4 regions of the Bradyrhizobium sp. SZCCHNRI3052 genome follow, and region 1 is predicted to be linked to each of the others. Evidence: predicted binding sites of a transcription regulator. Region 1 holds the regulator's gene; each other region holds the start of a gene.
The links. Region 1 encodes PhoB, which activates phosphate uptake and scavenging genes when phosphate is short. Its sites were predicted from a motif close to TGTCATNNANCTGTCAT; they were not measured.
Positions count from the first base shown of each region.

Region 1 (5,014 bases):
CCATCGAGCTGCTCGCCGGCATTCCTTCGATCATCTACGGCATGTGGGGCTTCTTCGTGCTGGGGCCGTTCCTGGCCTATACGTTCCAGCCGTTCATGATCAATCTCTGCGCCGGCATCCCCGTGCTGCAGGACATCTTCGCCGGTCCGCCGTCCTATCTCAGCCTGTTCAACGCCTCGCTGATCCTGGCGATCATGGTGCTGCCGTTCATCACCTCGATCTCGGTCGACGTGTTCAAGACGGTCCCGCCGGTGCTGAAGGAAGCCGCCTACGGGGTCGGCTGCACCACCTGGGAGGTCGTGCGCAGCGTCGTCATTCCCTACACCCGTGTCGGCGTGATCGGCGGCGTCATGCTGGCGCTGGGACGTGCGCTCGGCGAAACGATGGCGGTGACCTTCATCATCGGCAACTCGTTCCGGATCTCATCCTCGATCTTCGCACCGGGCACCACGATCTCGGCCGCCATCGCCTCCGAATTCCAGGAGAGCGACGGGCTGCACCAGTCGAGCCTGATCCTGCTCGGCCTGCTGCTGTTCGTGCTCACCTTCTTCGTGCTGGCGAGCGCGCGGCTGATGCTCATGCGGCTCGAAGCCAAGGCGGGAAAATAAGCCATGTCCAGCGCTGACACGCTTACACTCGATGCGCCGGTCAATCCGATCTATGCGCGCCGGCGCCGCAGAGACATCGTGATCCGCGGCCTCTGCGTTGCCGCCGCGATGTTCGGCGTCACCTGGCTGGCGCTGATCCTGTTCACGCTGTTCTATAACGGACTCGCCGGCCTCAGCCTGCAGGTTTTTGCCGCCGACACGCCACCGCCCGGCTCCAGCGAAGGCGGCCTGCGCAACGCCATCGTCGGCTCCTTGATCATGACGATCATCGGCGTCGGCATCGGCGCGCCGCTCGGCCTGTTCGCCGGCACCTATCTCGCCGAATACGGCCGCAACGACCGCCTGACCTCGGTGATCCGCTTCATCAACGACATCCTGCTGTCGGCGCCCTCGATCATCATCGGCCTGTTCATCTATGGTGCGGTCGTGGTGCCGATGGGCGGCTTCTCGGCACTCGCGGGTTCCCTTGCATTGGCGGTCATCGTGATCCCGGTGGTGCTGCGCACCACCGAGGACATGCTGCTGCTCGTGCCCAACCCGCTGCGCGAGGCGGCGTCTGCGCTCGGCCTGCCGCGCTCGCTGGTGATCCGCCGCATCGCCTATCGGGCGGCGCGCTCGGGCCTCATCACCGGCGTGCTGCTGGCGACCGCCCGCGTCGCCGGCGAGACCGCGCCTCTGCTGTTCACCGCGCTGTCGAACCAGTTCTGGAGCCTCAACCTTTCCAAGACGATGGCGAACCTGCCCGTCACCATCAACAATTTCGTCCAGAGCCCTTATGCCTACTGGAAACAACTGGCCTGGAGCGGAGCCCTTCTCATCACTCTGGCCGTGCTCGCCCTGAACATCGGTGCACGCATTCTCGGCGCCGAGAGGAACACCAAATGACCGAACTGTCCGTCTCCGTCAGTCAGCCCAATCACGCTCTTCACGGCAAGGCGCTTCCGGATGCGCCGGCCAAGGTGACCGCGCGCAACCTCAACTTCTACTACGGCGACCATCATGCGCTGAAGAACATCAACCTGTCGCTGGGCACCAACCGCGTCACCGCGTTCATCGGCCCGTCCGGCTGCGGCAAGTCCACGCTGCTGCGCATCTTCAACCGGATGTACGATCTCTATCCGGGGCAGCGGGCGACCGGGCAGCTGATGCTCGACAACACCAACATCCTCGATCCCAAGCTCGATCTGAACCTGCTGCGTGCCCGGGTCGGCATGGTGTTCCAGAAGCCGACGCCGTTCCCGATGACGATCTACGAGAACATCGCCTTCGGCATCCGCCTCTATGAGAAGATCTCCAAGTCGGAGATGGACGACCGGGTCGAGAAGGCGCTGCGCGGCGGCGCGTTGTGGAACGAGGTCAAGGACAAGCTCAACGCCTCGGGCCTGTCGCTGTCCGGCGGCCAGCAGCAGCGGCTGTGCATCGCGCGTACCGTGGCGGTCCGGCCGGAGGTGATCCTGTTCGACGAGCCGTGCTCGGCGCTCGATCCGATCTCGACCGCCAAGGTCGAGGAGCTGATTCAGGAACTCGCCGAAAACTATACGATCGCCATCGTGACGCATAACATGCAGCAGGCGGCGCGCGTCTCCGACAAGACCGCCTTCATGTATCTCGGCGAGCTGATCGAGTTCGACGACACCAGCAAGATCTTCACCTCGCCGAGCGATCGGCGGACCCAGGATTACATCACCGGCCGGTTCGGCTGACGCCGACGACATTGTCTTCAGGAGATCATCATGGCCAGTGAACATACCGCCAAGGCGTTCGACAGCGATCTGCAGGACCTCACCCGTCTGGTATCGGAGATGGGCGGCCTCGCCGAGCGGCTGATCGTCGATTCCGTCGATGCGCTGGTGCGACGCGACATCGCGCTCGGCCAGAAGGTGGTCGCCACCGACGCCGAGGTCGACAAGCTGCAACGCATCATCGAGGAGCGCGCCGTTCTTACCATCGCCCGGCGACAGCCGATGGCGGTCGACCTGCGTGAGATCGTCGGCGCGATGCGCGTGGCGACCGATCTGGAGCGTATCGGCGATCTCGCCAAGAACATCGGCAAGCGCGTCGCGGCGCTGGAGAGCGACTTCCATCCGCTGAAGCTGATCCGCGGGCTCGAGCACATGACCGATCTCGTGCAGTCGCAGGTCAAGACGGTGCTGGACGCCTATGCCGCGCACGATTTGCCGGCGGCGATGACGGTGTGGAAGGGCGATGAGGAAGTCGATGCCATCTGCACCTCGCTGTTTCGCGAGCTCCTGACCTACATGATGGAGGATCCGCGCAACATCTCGTTCTGCATCCACCTGATGTTCTGCGCCAAGAACATCGAGCGCATCGGCGATCACGCGACCAACATCGCCGAGACGGTGTTCTATATGATCGAAGGCCAGCAGATCATGGACAAGCGCCCGAAGGGCGACATGACGAGCTTCGCATCGACGATCCCCGGCAACTGAGAGAGACGGTTCAGACATGGGCGCCCGAATTCTGGTGGTGGAGGACGAGGAGGCGCTGACGACGCTGCTGCGCTACAACCTCGAGGCCGAAGGCTACGAGGTCGAGACCGTGGCGCGCGGCGACGAGGCCGACACGCGCCTGAAGGAGCGTGTTCCCGATCTCGTCGTGCTCGACTGGATGCTGCCGGGCCTGTCCGGCATCGAGCTGTGCCGCCGCCTGCGGGCGCGGACCGAGACCCGGCAGTTGCCGATCATCATGCTCACCGCACGCGGCGAGGAGAGCGAGCGCGTGCGCGGCCTCGCGACCGGCGCCGACGACTACATCGTCAAGCCGTTCTCGGTGCCGGAGCTTCTGGCGCGGGTGAAAGGCCTGCTGCGGCGGGCGAGTCCGGAGCGGCTGGCGACCGTGCTGTCCTATGGCGACATCGAGCTCGACCGCGAGAAGCGCCGCGTGGCGCGCTCTGGTAGGCCGATCGATCTCGGCCCGACCGAATACCGCCTGCTCGAGTTCTTCCTGGAGCATCCCGGCCGCGTGTTCAGCCGCGAGCAGCTGCTCGACAGTGTCTGGGGCCGCGACATCTACATCGACGAGCGCACCGTCGACGTCCATATCGGCCGCCTGCGCAAGCTGCTCAATCCCGGCCGCGAGCAGGACCCGATCCGCACCGTGCGCGGCGCCGGTTATGCGCTCGATGATCGCTTCGCCAAGAGCGAGCAGGTGTAAGGGGCGATCGGGCGTGAGGACGCAGCAGGTGTGAGACGCGAGGCGGCCCGATTGAGGAGATCGCGGTCCGCTTTCCGCCACGCCGCCGCCGTCTTGATCGTGTCTGCTTCGTGGCCCGTCACGATGTTTCGGTGCCAGCGGACGCCCTTGATCAAGACCATCATCATATCTCTTGCCGTGCTGCTCGGCGGCGCGGCGGGCGCCACGGCCGCCGAGCTCGAAGACGCGGTCGCGGCGGCAGGCAACGGGCAGCATGCGGCGGCGATGCGACGGCTGCTGCCGCTGGCCGCCAAGGGCGATGCGCGGGCGCAGTTCGACGTCGGCTTCATGCACGCCTTCGGCTGGGGCCAACCGCGCAACCCCGCCGAGGCGCTGGCGTGGTACCGCAAGGCCGCCGATCAGGGGCTCGCTGTCGCGCAACACTATCTCGGCATCGCCTACGTCAACGGCGAAGGTGTTGCGAGCAATTACGGCGAAGCCGGCCGCTGGTTCAGCCGCGCCGCGGCGCAGGGCTTCGCCCAGTCGCAATACATGCTCGGCCTGATGCTGCTCGACGGCCGCGGTGTGAAACAGGACGTCGTGCAGGGCTATGCCTGGCTGGTGATGGCGGGCCGTAGCGGCGTGCGATCGGCCGGCCGCGACGTGCAGCGGGTCAAGTTGACCGAGCCGCAGCGCGTCCAGGCCCAGAGTGCCATTGCGGCCTGGCGGCCGAAGCCGGAATCGGCGGAGGCCGGCATCGCCGCTCCGCGTCCGGAGCAACTGCTCGGGCTCGACCGCCACATCGGCGAGGTCGTCGATCCCACCTCGTGGCCGGCGTCGTCGATCGGCGTCGTCACCGTCGCGCAATACTCGACCGGCGGCTGGTGCACCGGCACGCTGGTCGCGCCGCGCGTCGTGCTCACCGCGGCGCATTGCGTGTTCAACGGCGTGGCGCAGGTCAGCCCCGGCAACGTCCGCTTCCTGGCCGGCATGAACAGGGGCACGCCGGCGGCATCGTCGGTCGCCGACAAGCTGATCGTGGCGCCCGATTTCGTCCCGACCCGGCACGACAGATGGTCGCTCGACCGCTCGCCCGCCGATTGGGCACTGATCGTGCTGAAGGACGCGCTGCCGTCGAAGCCGGTTGAGGTCAGGGCGCTGACGCGCGAGGAATTGCAGGCTGCGACCACGGCCGGAACCATCTCCGAGATCGGCTATGGCCAGGAGCGGCGCTATTCGCCGACCGGCCAGCG
Region 1 is NZ_JAUETW010000008.1:1,915-6,928, forward strand. It holds gene pstC (phosphate ABC transporter permease subunit PstC) at 1-608, shown strand, start outside; gene pstA (phosphate ABC transporter permease PstA) at 612-1,493, shown strand; gene pstB (phosphate ABC transporter ATP-binding protein PstB) at 1,490-2,311, shown strand; gene phoU (phosphate signaling complex protein PhoU) at 2,342-3,058, shown strand; gene phoB (phosphate regulon transcriptional regulator PhoB) at 3,075-3,782, shown strand; gene QW887_RS21250 (trypsin-like serine protease) at 3,930-5,014, shown strand, end outside.

Region 2 (5,014 bases), on a different contig from region 1:
GAGCGCACCATGCTGCAATGGATTGCCGGGCTCGACCATCTCTACGGACTGCTTCTGACGTTCGGACTGGCGCTGATCATCCAGGGCGTGTTCCAGAACTTCTTCGGCTCGTCCGGCCTGCCTTATGCGATCCCGGATCAGCTCCGCGGCGGCATGAACCTCGGCTTCATGTATCTGCCGGTCTATCGCGGCTGGGTCGTCATATTCTCCCTGGTCGTCTGTCTGGCGACCTGGTTCCTGATCGAGCGGACCCGGCTCGGCGCCTACCTGCGCGCGGCCACCGAGAATCCGACATTGGTGCGGGCGTTCGGCATCAACGTGCCGCGCATGATCACGCTGACCTACGGCCTCGGCGTCGGGCTCGCGGCGCTGGCCGGCGTGTTGTCGGCGCCGATCAACCAGGTGCGGCCGCTGATGGGCGAGCACATCATCATCGTGGTGTTCGCGGTGGTCGTGATCGGCGGCATGGGTTCGATCATGGGCTCGATCATCACCGGCTTCCTGCTCGGCGTGATTGAGGGACTGACCAAATATTTCTATCCCGAGGCTTCCAACACCGTGGTCTTCGTTCTGATGGTCCTGGTGCTGCTGGTGAAGCCGACGGGTCTGACCGGACGGGCGGCCTGACATGACATCCATCACCGACGCAACCCTGCCGATCACCCCGCGCGCGATGCGCGACGAGATGATCGTGTTCGTCATCATGACAGCGCTGCTGGCGATCGTGCCGTGGACCGGGCTGTACCCGTTCTTCGTCATGCAGGCGCTGTGCTTCGCGCTGCTGGCCTGCGCCTTCAACCTCCTGATCGGCTATGGCGGCCTGCTGTCGTTCGGCCATGCGATGTTCCTGGGAACGGCCGGCTATTGCAGTGCCCACGCGCTGAAGGTGTGGGGGCTGCCGCCCGAGCTCGGCATCCTGACGGGCGTCGCCGGATCGTTCGTCCTGTCGGTGATCACCGGCTACATCTCGATCCGACGCCAGGGCATCTATTTCGCGATGATCACCCTGGCGCTGTCGCAGCTCCTGTACTTCATCTATCTGCAGGCGCCGTTCACCCATGGCGAGGACGGCATCCAGGGCATTCCGCAGGGCCGGATGTTCGGCATCCTCGACCTGTCCAAGCCGACGGTGCTCTATTACGTCGTGCTGGTCGGCTTCCTCGCCGGCTTCCTGCTGATCTTCCGCACCATCAACTCGCCGTTCGGCGAGGTGCTGAAATCGATCCGTGAGAACGAGCAGCGCGCGATCTCGCTGGGCTACAAGACCGACCATTACAAGCTGCTCGCCTTCATCCTGTCGGGGACGCTGGCGGGCCTCGCCGGTGCGCTGAAGGTGTTCGTCGCCCAGAATGCCTCGCTGACCGACGTCGAGGTCGGGATGTCCGGCCAGATCGTGCTCATGACCCTGGTCGGTGGGCTCGGCACCGTGTTCGGCCCCGTCGTCGGCGCGTTCGTGATCGTCGGCATGCAGCAATATCTGTCCGGGTTCGGCCAGTGGGTGACGGTGATCCAGGGCGTGATCTTCGTCGCCTGCGTGCTCACCTTCCGCCGCGGCGTCGTCGGGGAAATCGCCCATCTGTTCAAGCGATCCCTCTAAGTAATTGATCTGAAAAGAGATCGTCGAAAGGGCAGAAAGCGGTGGATGATCCGGCCACCGCTTCTGCTGGTGCGCGATCCGGAGTATGACAGTTCTGTGACGGGCCGGCCCTGGCCCGTTTCGGAATGGATGGATCTCGTCCCATGCTGCACTGGTTTCGCGCCGTCCTCCCGCGGGAGGAGCGGTTTTTCGATTTGTTCGCCCGCCACAACAAGGTGGTGATTCAAGGCGCCCATGCGCTGCAGGACATGCTGCAGGGCGGCGACGACATCCTCAGGCATTGCCAGCGCGTCAGCCAGCTCGAGAACGAGGCCGACAACATCACCCGCGAAGTGCTGACCGCTGTCCGCCGCACTTTCATCACCCCGTTCGACCGCGGCGACATCAAGAACCTGATCACCTCGATGGACGACGCCATCGACCAGATGCAGCAGACCGCCAAGGCCGTGGTGCTGTTCGAGGTCAAGGAGTTCGAGCCGACCATGCGCGAGATGGGCACCTTGCTGGTCGACTGCGCCAACCTGATCGGAAAGGCGTTGCCGCTGTTGCAGGCGATCGGCCAGAACGTGCCGATGATCACCGCGATCACCGAGGAGATGACCAAGCTCGAGGGACGGGTCGACGATCTCCACGACATCGGGCTGAAGGAGCTGTTCCTCAAGCACCGCAACGCCAACACGATGGACTTCATCGTCGGCGCCGAGATCTATGACCATCTGGAGAAGGTCGCCGACCGCTTCGACGACGTCGCCAACGAGATCAATTCGATCATGATCGAACAGGTCTAGGGTAGGGCCGCGCCGTGGACGCTCAACTCGGCCTTCCGATCCTGGTCGGCCTCATCGCCGTCGCACTCGCCTTCGATTTCCTCAACGGCCTGCACGACGCCGCCAACTCGATCGCGACCATCGTTTCGACCCGCGTGCTCCGGCCGCAATATGCGGTGTTCTGGGCCGCATTCTTCAACTTCGTGGCGTTCGGCGTGTTCGGCCTCCACGTCGCCCAGACCATCGGCACCGGCATCATCGATCCCGCGATCGTCGACGCGCAGGTGATCTTCGCTGCGCTGGTCGGCGCCATCGTCTGGAACCTCGTCACCTGGGCGGCCGGCATTCCGTCGTCGAGCTCGCACGCGCTGATCGGCGGGCTGGTCGGGGCAGGGGTCGCCAAGGCCGGCATCTCGGCCACCGTCTGGAGCGGCCTGTCCAAGACCGTGCTGGCGATCGTGCTGTCGCCGCTGGTCGGGCTGGTGCTGGCGATGATCCTGGTCGCGATCGTGTCCTGGGCCTCGGTGCGCTCGACGCCGTTCGCGGTCGACCGCGCCTTCCGCATCCTGCAATTCGCTTCGGCCTCGCTCTATTCGCTCGGCCATGGCGGCAACGACGCGCAGAAGACGATGGGCATCATCGCCGTGCTGTTGTACTCGCAGGGCCATCTCGGCGAGCAGTTCACGGTGCCGTTCTGGGTCGTGCTGTCGTGCCAGGCGGCGATGGCGCTTGGCACCCTGATGGGCGGCTGGCGCATCGTCCGCACCATGGGCCTGCGCATCACCAAGCTCAACCCGATGCAGGGCTTCTGCGCCGAGACCGGCGGCGCCATCACGCTGTTCCTGGCGACGTTCCTCGGCGTGCCGGTGTCGACCACCCACACCATCACCGGCGCCATCGTCGGCGTCGGCGCCGCTCGCCGTGCCTCGGCGGTGCGCTGGAACGTGGCCGGATCGATCGTCTATGCCTGGATCTTCACGATTCCGGCCTCGGCCATCGTCTCGGCGCTGACGTTCTGGCTGGTGTCGGTGCTCCGGCACTGATCCGGGGCGGGCGAGGGGGCAACTCGCCGGTTGGAGTTGCGGTGCAAAACGCCTATATGGAGGGCGCGCGGCGGCCGTGATCCCGCGCCTTTCCCATCAAATCGCCCGCTCTCTGGCCCCGAAACGACGTCCGCCGCCTCATGTCCGATACAAGTTTGACGACCGAACAGCCGTCCCGCTCCGCGCTCTCCGACGAGGTCGCGCGCCGGCGCACCTTCGCCATCATCTCGCACCCGGACGCCGGCAAGACGACGCTGACCGAGAAGCTGCTGCTGTTCGGCGGCGCCATCAACCTCGCCGGCCAGGTCAAGGCCAAGGGCGAGCGCCGCAACACCCGCTCGGACTGGATGAAGATCGAGCGCGAGCGCGGCATCTCGGTCGTCACCTCGGTGATGACCTTCGAGTTCGAAGGGCTCGTCTTCAACCTGCTGGACACGCCGGGCCACGAGGACTTTTCCGAAGACACCTATCGCACGCTGACCGCGGTCGACTCGGCCGTCATGGTGATCGACGCCGCCAAGGGCATCGAGGCGCGCACGCGCAAGCTGTTCGAGGTCTGCCGCCTCCGCGACATCCCGATCATCACCTTCATCAACAAGATGGACCGCGAGAGCCGCGACACCTTCGATCTGCTGGACGAGATCGAGAAGACGTTGGCGCTCGACACCACGCCGATGACCTGGCCCGTGGGCCGCGGCCGCGACTTCATCGGCACCTATGACATCCGCGACGGCGGCGTGCGCCTGCTCGAAGGCGGCGGCGCCAAGACCGGCGCGGCGCAGCAGATCGACATCGCCGAGCTCGGCAAGATCAACGCCAATCTCGACATGAGTCAGATCACCGACGAGCTGGAGCTGGTCAAGGAAGCCTGCAAGCCGTTCGACCTCGAGGCATTCCGCGAGGGCCACCTGACGCCCGTCTATTTCGGCAGCGCGCTGCGCAATTTCGGCGTCGGCGATCTGCTCGAAGGCCTCGGCCGCTACGCGCCGTCGCCGCGCGCGCAGGAGTCGAACCTGCGCAAGGTCGACGCCGCCGAGCCGCGCATGAGCGCCTTCGTGTTCAAGATCCAGGCGAATATGGACCCCAACCACCGCGACCGCATCGCGTTCGCGCGGCTGTGCTCGGGCAAGCTCAACCGCGGCATGAAGGCGAAGCTGGTACGCACCGGCAAGACCATGCCGCTGTCGAGCCCGCAATTCTTCTTCGCCCAGGACCGCTCGGTGGCGGACGAGGCTTTCGCCGGCGACGTCGTCGGCATTCCCAACCATGGCAGCTTGCGCATCGGCGACACCCTGACCGAGGGCGAGGATCTCACCTTCGTCGGCGTGCCGAGCTTTGCCCCGGAAATCGTCCGCCGCGTCCGCCTCACCGATGCGATGAAGGCGAAGAAGCTGAAGGAAGCCTTGCAGCAGATGTCGGAGGAGGGCGTCGTGCAGGTGTTCCGCCCGCGTGACGGTGCGCCGGCGCTGGTCGGCGTGGTGGGACCGCTGCAGCTCGACGTGCTCAAGGCGCGGCTCGATGCCGAGTACTCGCTGCCGGTCGAATTCGAGATCTCCGAGTTCTCGCTGGCGCGCTGGATCTCGTGCGACGACAAGAAGAAGCTCGAG
Region 2 is NZ_JAUETW010000001.1:386,036-391,049, forward strand. It holds gene QW887_RS01790 (branched-chain amino acid ABC transporter permease) at 1-627, shown strand, start outside; gene QW887_RS01795 (branched-chain amino acid ABC transporter permease) at 629-1,597, shown strand; gene QW887_RS01800 (DUF47 domain-containing protein) at 1,741-2,385, shown strand; gene QW887_RS01805 (anion permease) at 2,400-3,407, shown strand; gene QW887_RS01810 (peptide chain release factor 3) at 3,548-5,014, shown strand, end outside.
Region 2: a site for PhoB is predicted at 1,683-1,699, ahead of QW887_RS01800 (DUF47 domain-containing protein). Genes of this name have one in related genera too.

Region 3 (5,014 bases), on a different contig from region 1:
GGCTCGTTGGCGGCGCTGACGATGTTCGGATCGAAGCTGGCGCCGTCGGCCGAAAAGCATTCGCGGTCGAACGGCGGATCCTGCGTCGAGCGGGCGCAGAAGCCGTGATCGGCAAACGCGGCCTGATGCGCATCGACGAAGGTCATGCGGTCGGCCTGCGGATCGCGGCACAGGACTCCCGCGGTACATTGCGCCAGCCCGCGCAGTGACGGCAGGAACTCGTTCTCGACGAAGCCCGCGACCTTGGCGAGCCGCTGCGGATTGGCATTGAACGATGGGTGGACCTCGAAACCGGCCGGACCACCCGGGCAGGGCGTGCCGGGGCCGCTCAGTGCCGGGTTGCCGTAGGAGGTGTAGATGACGTGCGAGAGGTCGCCGACCAGCGGCTTCAGCGCCTCGCGCAGCTTGGCAAAACCCTGCGGCAGGTCGCGCGCCAGCTCGCTGCGCGATTCCTCGACCGAGCCGATCACGCCCGAGCGCTTGAACAGCGTGCGTTCGGTCGGCGTATCGACGATGACGTCGGCGACGAGACCGGAGAAGTTGATGTCGTTGGCGCCGATCGACAGCAGAATCAGATCGAGCTTGCGGTCCGGCTGGCGACGCTTGGCCGCGGTCAGCGCCTCGCGCAGCTCGCCGAGCTGGCCGTTGACGCTGCCGGCGCAGGTGGTCGCGGCGCGGCCGGGCGTGCATTCGCGCGCGCGCTGGCTGCCGAACAGGCCGTCGGCGATGGTGGCGCCGGTGCAGGCGAGCGGCAGGTAGGTGACCGCGACGTGCGGATAGCGCACCGCGAGCGCCAGCGCCGTGCGGGTCTGGTAGCTGTAGAGCGAGCGATGGCAGGCCGCGTTGAGCCAGACCGCGCTGTGCTTCTGCCAGTTCTGCAGCGTGTCCGGCGCCTCGCAGGCGCGGCCGCCTTTGAAGCCGGCCCGGCTCGGCCGATAATATTGCGCGGTCGGGCCGCCGAGATAGGAGCGGAAGCAGAAGCCGTCGTCGGCGAGCGCGATCGGGCGGTCGGGATTGCCCTCGCCGGAGGCGATGCTGTCGCCGAGGCCGGCGATCAGGATGTCGCGGACCTGGATTCCGGTCGACACCTGCTGCGTGCCTTCCGGGCTGGCGACATCGACGGATGCGACGGTCTGGCGGCCGTAGCGGACGCGCAGGTTGACCGGTTCGGCGCAGTCGAATGTCGAGGTCTGCGGCCCGTCGCCGTCGTCGAACGACCACGCGCAGGTGGCGCCGACCGGGACCGGGCCGGTCAGGCGCACGGTGATCGGATGGTCGATCGGCGTGAGATAGCTTTCCTTGACGTTGTCGCGCGTGCACGGCTCGTTGATGCGGCCGGCGAGGTCGATGCAGAGCCGGTTGACGACGTTCCGGGCCCAGCCGCGGCCGTCGCTCTGCACCGCCAACGCCTGCTCGGCGGCGAGAATGGAGCGGTCGCGCGTGCTCTCGGTATGCAGCAGGAAGTCGCGCTCCTCCCGGAAGAGACGGAAGCGGTTGCGCACCTCCCAGCTGATCTGCAGCGGCGCTGCGCCGAACTGCGCGGCCGCCTCGGTGGCGGCGAGAGGGGCGAGCAGGCCGGCCAGGACGCAGGCGGCGAGCAGCGGACGAAGGGGCATTCGGGTCATGCGCAAGGATTCACGTCAGGGATGGGGCGGAAATAAGAGGATCGCACGCGAGTTCAACCGGTCGAGGGTCGAACCGTCGCGTCATCCGCGAGACGATTGCTGCTCAGCGCTGGGAGTGGCGCTTGATGCGCTGGGGAACCGCGGCGGGCGCCGTGGCCGCGGCGCGCTTGGCGGCGACCTCGTCCTCGCAGGCTGAGTTCAGCCGGCGCCGCTCCTGCCACGGCTTCACGACGTTCAGCCAGAGTTCCCTGATGCCCATGATGGAGATCGCCGTCGCGAACGGGATCACGAAATACAGCACGCGGAAAACGAGCAGGGTGGCCAGCAACTGCTCGCGCCCGAACTGCGGCAGCGCCACGAGCATCGCGGCATCGAACACGCCGATGCTGCCGGGCGCGTGGCTGGCGAAGCCGAGCAGGGTGGCGAGGATGAACACCACCGACAGCGACAGGAAATCGATCGGCGGAGCGGCGGGGACGAGGAGGTACATCGCCAGCGCGCAGAAGCCGAGGTCGACCACTCCGATCAGGATCTGCACGAGCGTGAGCTGCGCCGAGGGCAGCACCACCTTCCAGCCGTTCTGGCCGAGCTGGCGCCGGTTCTTGCCGGCGGTCAGCCAGCCGAGATAGGCGAAGATCGCCCCCAGGATGCCGATCGCGATCAACTGGTTCACCGCCGGGGGCAACTGGTCCATCGCGGTGGCGGCGGCCGGATGCAAGGTCATACCGATGCCGAGTACGAACAGATTGCCGAGCCAGAAGGTCAGGCCTGACAGGAAGCAGATCTTGGCGACGTCGATCGCGGACAGGCCGTAGTCGGAGTAGATCCGAAACCGGATGGCGCCGCCGGTGAACACGGTGGCGCCGATGTTGTGGCCGATCGAATAGCTGGTGAAGGCGCTCATCGCCGCGATGCGATAGGGCACGTGTTTCTTGCCAATCGTTCGCAGTGCAAAATAGTCATAGAAGGTCAGCGTGCAGAACGCGCCGACCACACACAAGGCCGCGAGGGCGATGTGACCGGGCGGGATTTCGGTGAGCGCGGTCAGGATGACGCCGGCATCGACGCCCTTCAGCGTGCGCACGAGTGTCGTGATCGCGAAGGCGATGATCGCAAGGCTCGCTGCAATCCCCAGCCGCTTCCAGCCGATCCATTTCTTGAAGCCACGCCCAAGCGTGGTCAGCAGGCGCTGCATTCATCCTCCCGGCGGGGCGGTACTAGATCTTGGAAAAGAGGCGAAACCATTGATCGATGGGGCGGGCAATTCGTGACAGCCTGTTCCTTATGCTAAAATGCGCGCCTTGTGCAGTCCTTGACACAGCTCAGCTCCGACCCATGCGGCGCGGGTCTGTCACACTCCGGTCACATAGCTGGCGGCCCGTCCGCCTCAATTCGGTCCAACTGGTCGCCCGCGCGGTTCACGAGAACCCTCGCCCCTGCGGTTCGGCAGGGCCGGTACGCCGGAACAACCGCCGTAGCCGCCGGTTAGCGCACAGCGAACATGGCGACGATCGGTCGGGGGAGGGACCTGCCATGTTCCGAACCGAGAGGACGTGAAACAAATGGGACTGTTCACCAAGGACATCAAGACGATGAACGATCTGTTCGTTCATCAGCTGCAGGACATCTATTACGCCGAGAACCAGCTCGTCAAAGCGCTGCCGAAGATGGCGGACAAGGCGACGGATCAGAAGCTCAAGCAGGGTTTTCTGACCCATCTCGACGAAACCAGGACGCATGTGAAGCGGCTCGAGCAGGTGTTCGAGATGCACGGCATTGCGCCCAAGGCGGTCGACTGTCCGGCGATCGACGGCATCATCGAGGAGGCCGAGGAGGTCGCCGGCGAGGTCGCAGACAAGACGGTGCTCGACGCCGCCCTGATCAATGCCGGTCAGGCGGCGGAGCACTATGAGATCACCCGCTATGGCAGCCTGATCGCCTGGGCCAAGCAGCTCGGCCGTAGCGACTGCGCCGCCGTGCTGCAGAAGACGCTCGACGAAGAGAAGGCGACCGACATGAAGCTGACCAAGCTCGCCGAGAGCGGCGTCAACCTGCGTGCTGCGAGCTGATCGCGTCACCAGAGCCGATGAGACAAAACGCCGCGCGGACATCCCGCGCGGCGTCGTCGCATCCGGATGCCGCGCGTCAGCTCTTACGCAACGCGAAATTGGCGCCGCAGAACGCCATCAGGGCGCCGAGGCAGAGCGCGGCGAGGCCGGCCAGCACACCCGAGGCCGATGGCACCGGGCTCGGGCCGGAGATCGCTTGGCCGATGCCGGCCAGCATCAGCACGCCGACCACGACCAGGAAGTTGCGCATCCGCTGCGGGATCTCGCCCGATACCGCGCTGTGCATGATGTTGGCGATGAAATAGCCCGAGGAGAAGCCGACGGTGGCGATCAGCCACCAGGCGATCGCCGATCCCGCCGGCATGAAGGCGCCGCTCTCGGTCTGCCACAGGCCGCCGAGATCGAGGCCGTAGCGGGCGCCGAGCATGTGCACCGCCAGCGCCAGCAGCACGCCGGCGGCCATCGCTCCGGCCAGGATCAGGTGGCGCGGAAAATAGATCGTTTCGCTCATGCTCCGTTTGTAGGATAAGGCGCGCGCCACACGCAACAGGACCGATCCATTTCCGAGCGCACCACCACGGCCGGCGATGATGCGATCCGCTACGCCTACAAGGCGTCGCTGATCGGGGCCGCGCACCAGTTCGAGCTGACCGGGCAGGGGCTGTCGTGGCGGTTCGCCGGCCGGACCGGCCTGTGGCCTTACGCCGACATCGCCGCGATCCGGCTGTCCTACCGACCGGTGTCGATGCAGGCGAGGCGTTTTCGGGCCGACATCACCCATCGCGATGGCCGCCGCCTCAGCATCATCTCCGTCTCGTGGCAGACGGCGGCCCTGATGGCGCCGCAGAGCGAGGCCTATCGTGCTTTCATCCTCGGCCTGCATGCGCGGCTCGCCTTCAGCGGCAGCAACGCGCGGCTGACTGCGGGCCTCGGCCGCTTCACCTACGGCGCGGCGCTCGCCGCGATTGCGCTGCTCGCCGTGGCGATGGCCGGGCTTCTGGTGCGCGCGCTCGTCATCGCCGAATGGTCGGGCGCGTTGTTCCTGATCGGCTTCGCCGCGCTGTTCGCCTGGTATGTCGGCGGCTTCATCACCCGCAACAGGCCGCGCAGCTACACGTTCACGGAGATTCCGGCCGCGCTGCTGCCGTGATCACGCAACCTCATCGCCGGTCACCGAATGTGATCATGCAGATTTCGCGCGCCATGCCAGACTGAGCGAGTCGCCTTCGGAGAGGACCGATGCAGGATCGCGCGCTGCGCAGACCGGATGACGCCGAGATCGCCGCGGTCAACGCGCGGCATTTCGCCGATACGCCGCTG
Region 3 is NZ_JAUETW010000005.1:127,373-132,386, forward strand. It holds gene QW887_RS16375 (hypothetical protein) at 1-1,625, opposite strand, end outside; gene QW887_RS16380 (YbhN family protein) at 1,729-2,820, opposite strand; gene QW887_RS16385 (ferritin-like domain-containing protein) at 3,188-3,694, shown strand; gene QW887_RS16390 (hypothetical protein) at 3,771-4,205, opposite strand; gene QW887_RS16395 (hypothetical protein) at 4,254-4,844, shown strand; gene QW887_RS16400 (YdcF family protein) at 4,934-5,014, shown strand, end outside.
Region 3: a site for PhoB is predicted at 2,975-2,991, ahead of QW887_RS16380 (YbhN family protein). Genes of this name have one in related genera too.

Region 4 (5,014 bases), on a different contig from region 1:
ACATCGTGGTCAACGTGCTCGGACGCGACATCACGGCGCGGATCGGCAACATGCGCACCATCGACTGGCAGGGGCTCGGCATCAATTTCGTGCTGGTGTTCTCCCCGAATGCCTTCAAGGGAGCGCCGCACACCCATGTCGCCACCCTCACCGAGTCGCGCTCCGATACCGCCGAGGATGCCCGTGTCATCCGCAAGGTGGCCGACGCCTTCCCGATGGTGACCAGCGTGCGGGTCCGCGAGGTGATGGAGACGGTGGGCTCGGTGGTCTCCAACCTCGCGCTCGCCATCCGCGGCGCCAGTGCGGTGACGCTGATCTCGGCCATCCTGGTGCTGGGTGGCGCGCTGGCGGCCGGCCACCGCCACCGGGTCTATGATGCCGTCATCCTGAAGACCCTGGGCGCGACGAGGCTGCGGCTGCTCGGCGCCTACGCGCTGGAATATCTGATGATCGGGTTTGCCACCGCCGCGTTCGGCGTCATCGCCGGCTCGGTGTCCGCCTGGCTGATCGTGACCCGGCTGATGACGTTGAGCTTCGCCTGGCAGGCCGGCAGCGCCGCGCTGGTCGTCGTGGCCGCGCTGATCGTGACGGTCGGCCTCGGTCTGGCCGGCACTCTGCTGGCGCTCAACCAGAAACCGGCGACGGTTCTTCGGAATCTGTAGCGGCTTGCGCGCTCATGCCGCACGGTTAACGCGATTTCTGCGGCTGGGACGCGCGCGGAGCGACATTCAGCCGCGCGTGGAAGCTTGCGGCGGATATGCTAGTTTCCCATCTAGGGAATGGGCTCAGAGACCTGCCAAAAGATGGCGAATTTGCCGATGACGCAAATTTAATATCTGCAGCAGCGGGTATGAGATAGGGTTTTTCGAGAACCGGCCGAAGGTCCTGTCAGGACCGGGCTGCCGGGCAACCAACGGGAATCGACCATGTCGGACCTAGACCGCAACTATGCTTCACCCTTTGGCCGGGTGGCCGGGCGCGCCGATGCCGCGACCGTCGACGCCGGTCTGCGCGCCTACATGCTGCGCATCTACAATTACATGAGCATCGGCCTGGCCATCACCGGCCTTGCGGCACTGGGCGTCTACATGGCGTCGGTGACCGGCGATCCGGCGGCCGGCGTGTTCAAGTTCGGCAACGCCTATCTGACGCAGTTCGGCTACGCGATGTTCGTGAGCCCGCTGAAGTGGCTGTTCATCCTGGCCCCCCTGGTCATGGTGTTCGCGATCTCGGCCGGCATCAACCGCTTGGCGCCGTCGACCGCGCAGATCCTGTTCTGGGTGTTCTCGGCCTTGATGGGCATCTCGCTGTCGTCGATCTTCCTGGTGTACACCCACACCTCGATCGTGCGGGTGTTCTTCATCACCGCGGCGACGTTCGGCGCGCTGAGCCTCTACGGCTACACGACCAAGCGTGACATGACGGGCATGGGCTCGTTCCTGTTCATGGGCCTGATCGGCATCGTGCTGGCGAGCCTCGTGAACCTTTTCCTGGCGAGCTCGATGCTGCAGTTCATCGTCTCGGTGATCGGCGTGTTCGTGTTCGCCGGCCTGACCGCCTGGGACACGCAGCGTCTGAAGAACGAGTACATCTACGGCTACGCTTCCGCGGGCGGCGACATCGCGGAGCGCGCGGCAATCACCGGCGCCCTGTCGCTGTACTTGAACTTCATCAACCTGTTCACGCTGCTGCTGCAGTTGCTCGGACAGCGCGACTGATCCAACCGCTCGAACGAGCGACCTTCGAAGCCCCGGCCTCACCGCCGGGGCTTTTCGTTTGCACAAACCCCGATTGCGACCGACGCAAAACCGCAGCGGCAGCCATGCCGCGAGGCCGGATTGATCGCCGCGTCCGCCTGGGTATGCTTCCACCCCATGTCCGACATTGAAATCCGGCCCACCCAGGAGGCCGACCTTCCCGCCATCACCGCTATCTACGGCCAAGCCGTCCGCGAGGGCACGGCCACCTTTGAGCTCGACCCTCCGGATCTGGCGGAGATGACGCGCCGCTTCCGGGCGCTCCGCGACGGCGGCTTCCCCTATTTCGCTGCCCTGCTGGACGGAGAGGTGGTGGGCTATGCCTATGCCGGGCCCTACCGGCCCCGCCCTGCCTATCGCTTCACGGTGGAGAACTCGGTCTATCTCGCTCCCGCCAGCCAGCGTCGCGGCATCGGGATGCGCCTGATGCGGCGGCTGATCGACGCCTGTGAGGAGGGAGGCTTTCGCCAGATGATCGCCGTCATCGGCGACTCCGCCAATTCCGGCTCGGTCGGGCTGCATACCGCCTGCGGCTTCCAGATGATCGGCACCCACCCGAGCGTCGGCCTGAAATTCGGCCGCTGGCTCGATACTGTGATGATGCAGCGCCCGCTCGGGGCCGGGAGCAGCGACGTCCCGGCGTAAGGCAGCGCCAGTCGGAAGGTCATGATCAACCCGGTGCGCGTGGGATCAGACCAGGGCTGGTTTGGGCGCGATCACCAGCAGCACGCGCTCGAGCTCGTGGCCGCGGCGCAGGATCAGCCCGGTGGCCGAGATCACGCTGTACATGCCCTGCTTGCGTGCGAGACGCGGATCCTTCTCGATGCGGTAGATCGGCACCTCGGACGCCCGGCGAAACACGGAGAAGACGGCCCGGTCACGCAGGAAGTCGATTGAATAGTCGCGCCACTCACCGTCGGCGACCATGCGGCCGTAGAGGTTCAGGATGCGGTTCAGCTCCAGGCGGTCGAACGTCACCCGGTTCGGCGCTGCGGCCGCACTGCGCGCCGCCGCGCGGTTCTCGCTGGGGTCGGCGTCCTCCGGCGTGAGGTTCATTGGCGTCCTCCTGTCATCGGTGCGACATGATCGCGCCATCCGGCAGAAGCCGCAAGGGGCCGTTTTCGTTGTCGAAGTTCGACCGAGCCTGCGAGGTCATCGGTTCCGCGAACACGCAAGCGTCACGGGATCGTTAGCAGAATCATAATCGCGCCGTCTTTCCGCCCACCGACCGCCCCCGACCTTCGGCATAAGATTCGTGTGCGTTGGCCCGGTCCTTTCGGTTCCGGATTCCTCAGCCCCCAGCCCCCCGGGGTCGTCAGGATCGGGTCTATTCACAAGTAAGGCAAAGGGCCAACGCAAGTTGGTCCTTTTGCTTTTCTGGCGTGAGCTGCACGTACGATTGTCGGGACGCGCCGTCGCACGGACGTGACGCGCCCAACGCAGGTCAGCGAAAACGAAGATCAGGACGACGGAAGATCAGCGCTCGGGACCGCGCGCCGTTGCTGAAGCCCGTCCGCCCAACGGCAACTCGGAAAAGGCGGCCCCGAGCATCGGCCCAGGGCGGTCGCGACTGCCGTCCTGCACATAGACGACGGTGCCATCGACGCCCTCGCGGGCGATCTTCTCCAGCGGCACGCTCCATCTGACCGGCGACCCATTCCAGTCACCCAGCTTCTGAAGCCCGCGAACGACGTTGTAATAGGTCAGATCACGGCCGCTGTTCTCGCCGCGGCCGACCGAGATCGGGACCACCCGCGAGATCGAGCAGACCCAGACCTCGCCGTGCTTGCGCGGCATCTGGTCGTTGGCCGCGGCCACGGAGACAGTAAGGTCCTGGCCGTCGACCGACAGCCTCACCGGCACCGACATCACGCTGCCACCCTGGACGGTCTCCTCGATGGCGCCCTCGATCGCCTCGCGGTCGCTGCCGATCACATGCACGGAGCCGTTGACCACCGCCTGCGGCGTATAGACCTCGCGGTCGCCGCGCGCACGAGAATAGGCCCGCTGCCGGGCCGTGAAGCGGGAGTCGGCCAGCGTGTCCTTCCAGCCGAGATAGTCCCAGTAGTCGATCGGCAGCGACAGCGCGATGACCGAAGGATCTCTGGCGAGCTCGCCGAGGATCTTGTCAGCCGGCGGGCAGGACGAACAGCCTTGCGAGGTGAAGAGTTCGATCACCGCACGGGGATCGGACGCAGCTGGCCGGACGAAAGCGATGACCGCACAGACACTCAGCGCTGCGCGCGACCACCACGACATCTGTCCACTCATCGCCACTGTCCCGTCTGGACCACCGTCCGCTGCGCCCTGTGCATCACTGCATCCGCGATGCCGTCCTCGTAGTTAACAAACCGAAAATGCAAAAGAGGCGGCCTTTGTCATAGGCCGCCTCCTTCATCACCCGCTACTCACTTCAGAGTGAGCCAAACTGTCGCATCGCGCGTTGGTTAAGCGGCGAGCTTGCGCAGCACGTAGTGCAGGATGCCGCCGTTGCGGTAGTAGTCGAGCTCGTCGAGCGTATCGATCCGGCAGAGCAGCGGCACCTGCTGCGCCGCGCCGTCGGCCGAGACGATCTCGGCGGTCAGGGTTTGGCGCGGCTTCAGGTCGCCTTGCAGGCCCTTGATGGTAACCTTCTCGTCGCCCTTGAGGCCGAGCGAGGACCAGGACGTGCCTTCCTGGAAGGTGAGCGGCAGCACGCCCATACCTACCAGATTGGAGCGATGGATGCGCTCGAAGCTCTGGCAGATCACGGCGCGGACGCCCAGCAGCCGGGTACCTTTGGCGGCCCAGTCGCGCGACGAACCGTTGCCGTATTCGGCGCCGGCGAACACCACCAGCGGCACACCCTCTTCCTGATACTTCATCGCGGCGTCGTAGATCGACATCTGCTCGCCGTCGGGCCAGTGCTTGGTCAGGCCGCCCTCGGGAATGTTGCCGTCGGCACCCTTGAGCATGAAGTTCTTGATGCGGATGTTGGCGAAGGTGCCGCGCATCATGATCTCGTGATTGCCGCGGCGCGTGCCATACTGGTTGAAGTCCGCCGGGCGGACCTGGTGTTCGCTAAGGAACTTGCCGGCAGGCGAAGTCAGCTTGATCGAACCGGCCGGCGAGATGTGGTCGGTCGTGATCTTGTCGCCGAACAGCGCCAGCACGCGGGCCTCGACGATGTCCTTGATCGGCTCGGGCTCCTTCTTCATGCCCTCGAAATACGGCGGGTTCTGCACGTAGGTCGACGACATGTTCCAGCGATAGGTCTC
Region 4 is NZ_JAUETW010000018.1:115,806-120,819, forward strand. It holds gene QW887_RS32495 (ABC transporter permease) at 1-662, shown strand, start outside; gene QW887_RS32500 (Bax inhibitor-1/YccA family protein) at 927-1,718, shown strand; gene QW887_RS32505 (GNAT family N-acetyltransferase) at 1,875-2,402, shown strand; gene QW887_RS32510 (DUF2794 domain-containing protein) at 2,448-2,813, opposite strand; gene QW887_RS32515 (DUF1223 domain-containing protein) at 3,234-4,016, opposite strand; gene acnA (aconitate hydratase AcnA) at 4,205-5,014, opposite strand, start outside.
Region 4: a site for PhoB is predicted at 2,825-2,841, ahead of QW887_RS32510 (DUF2794 domain-containing protein). Genes of this name have one in related genera too.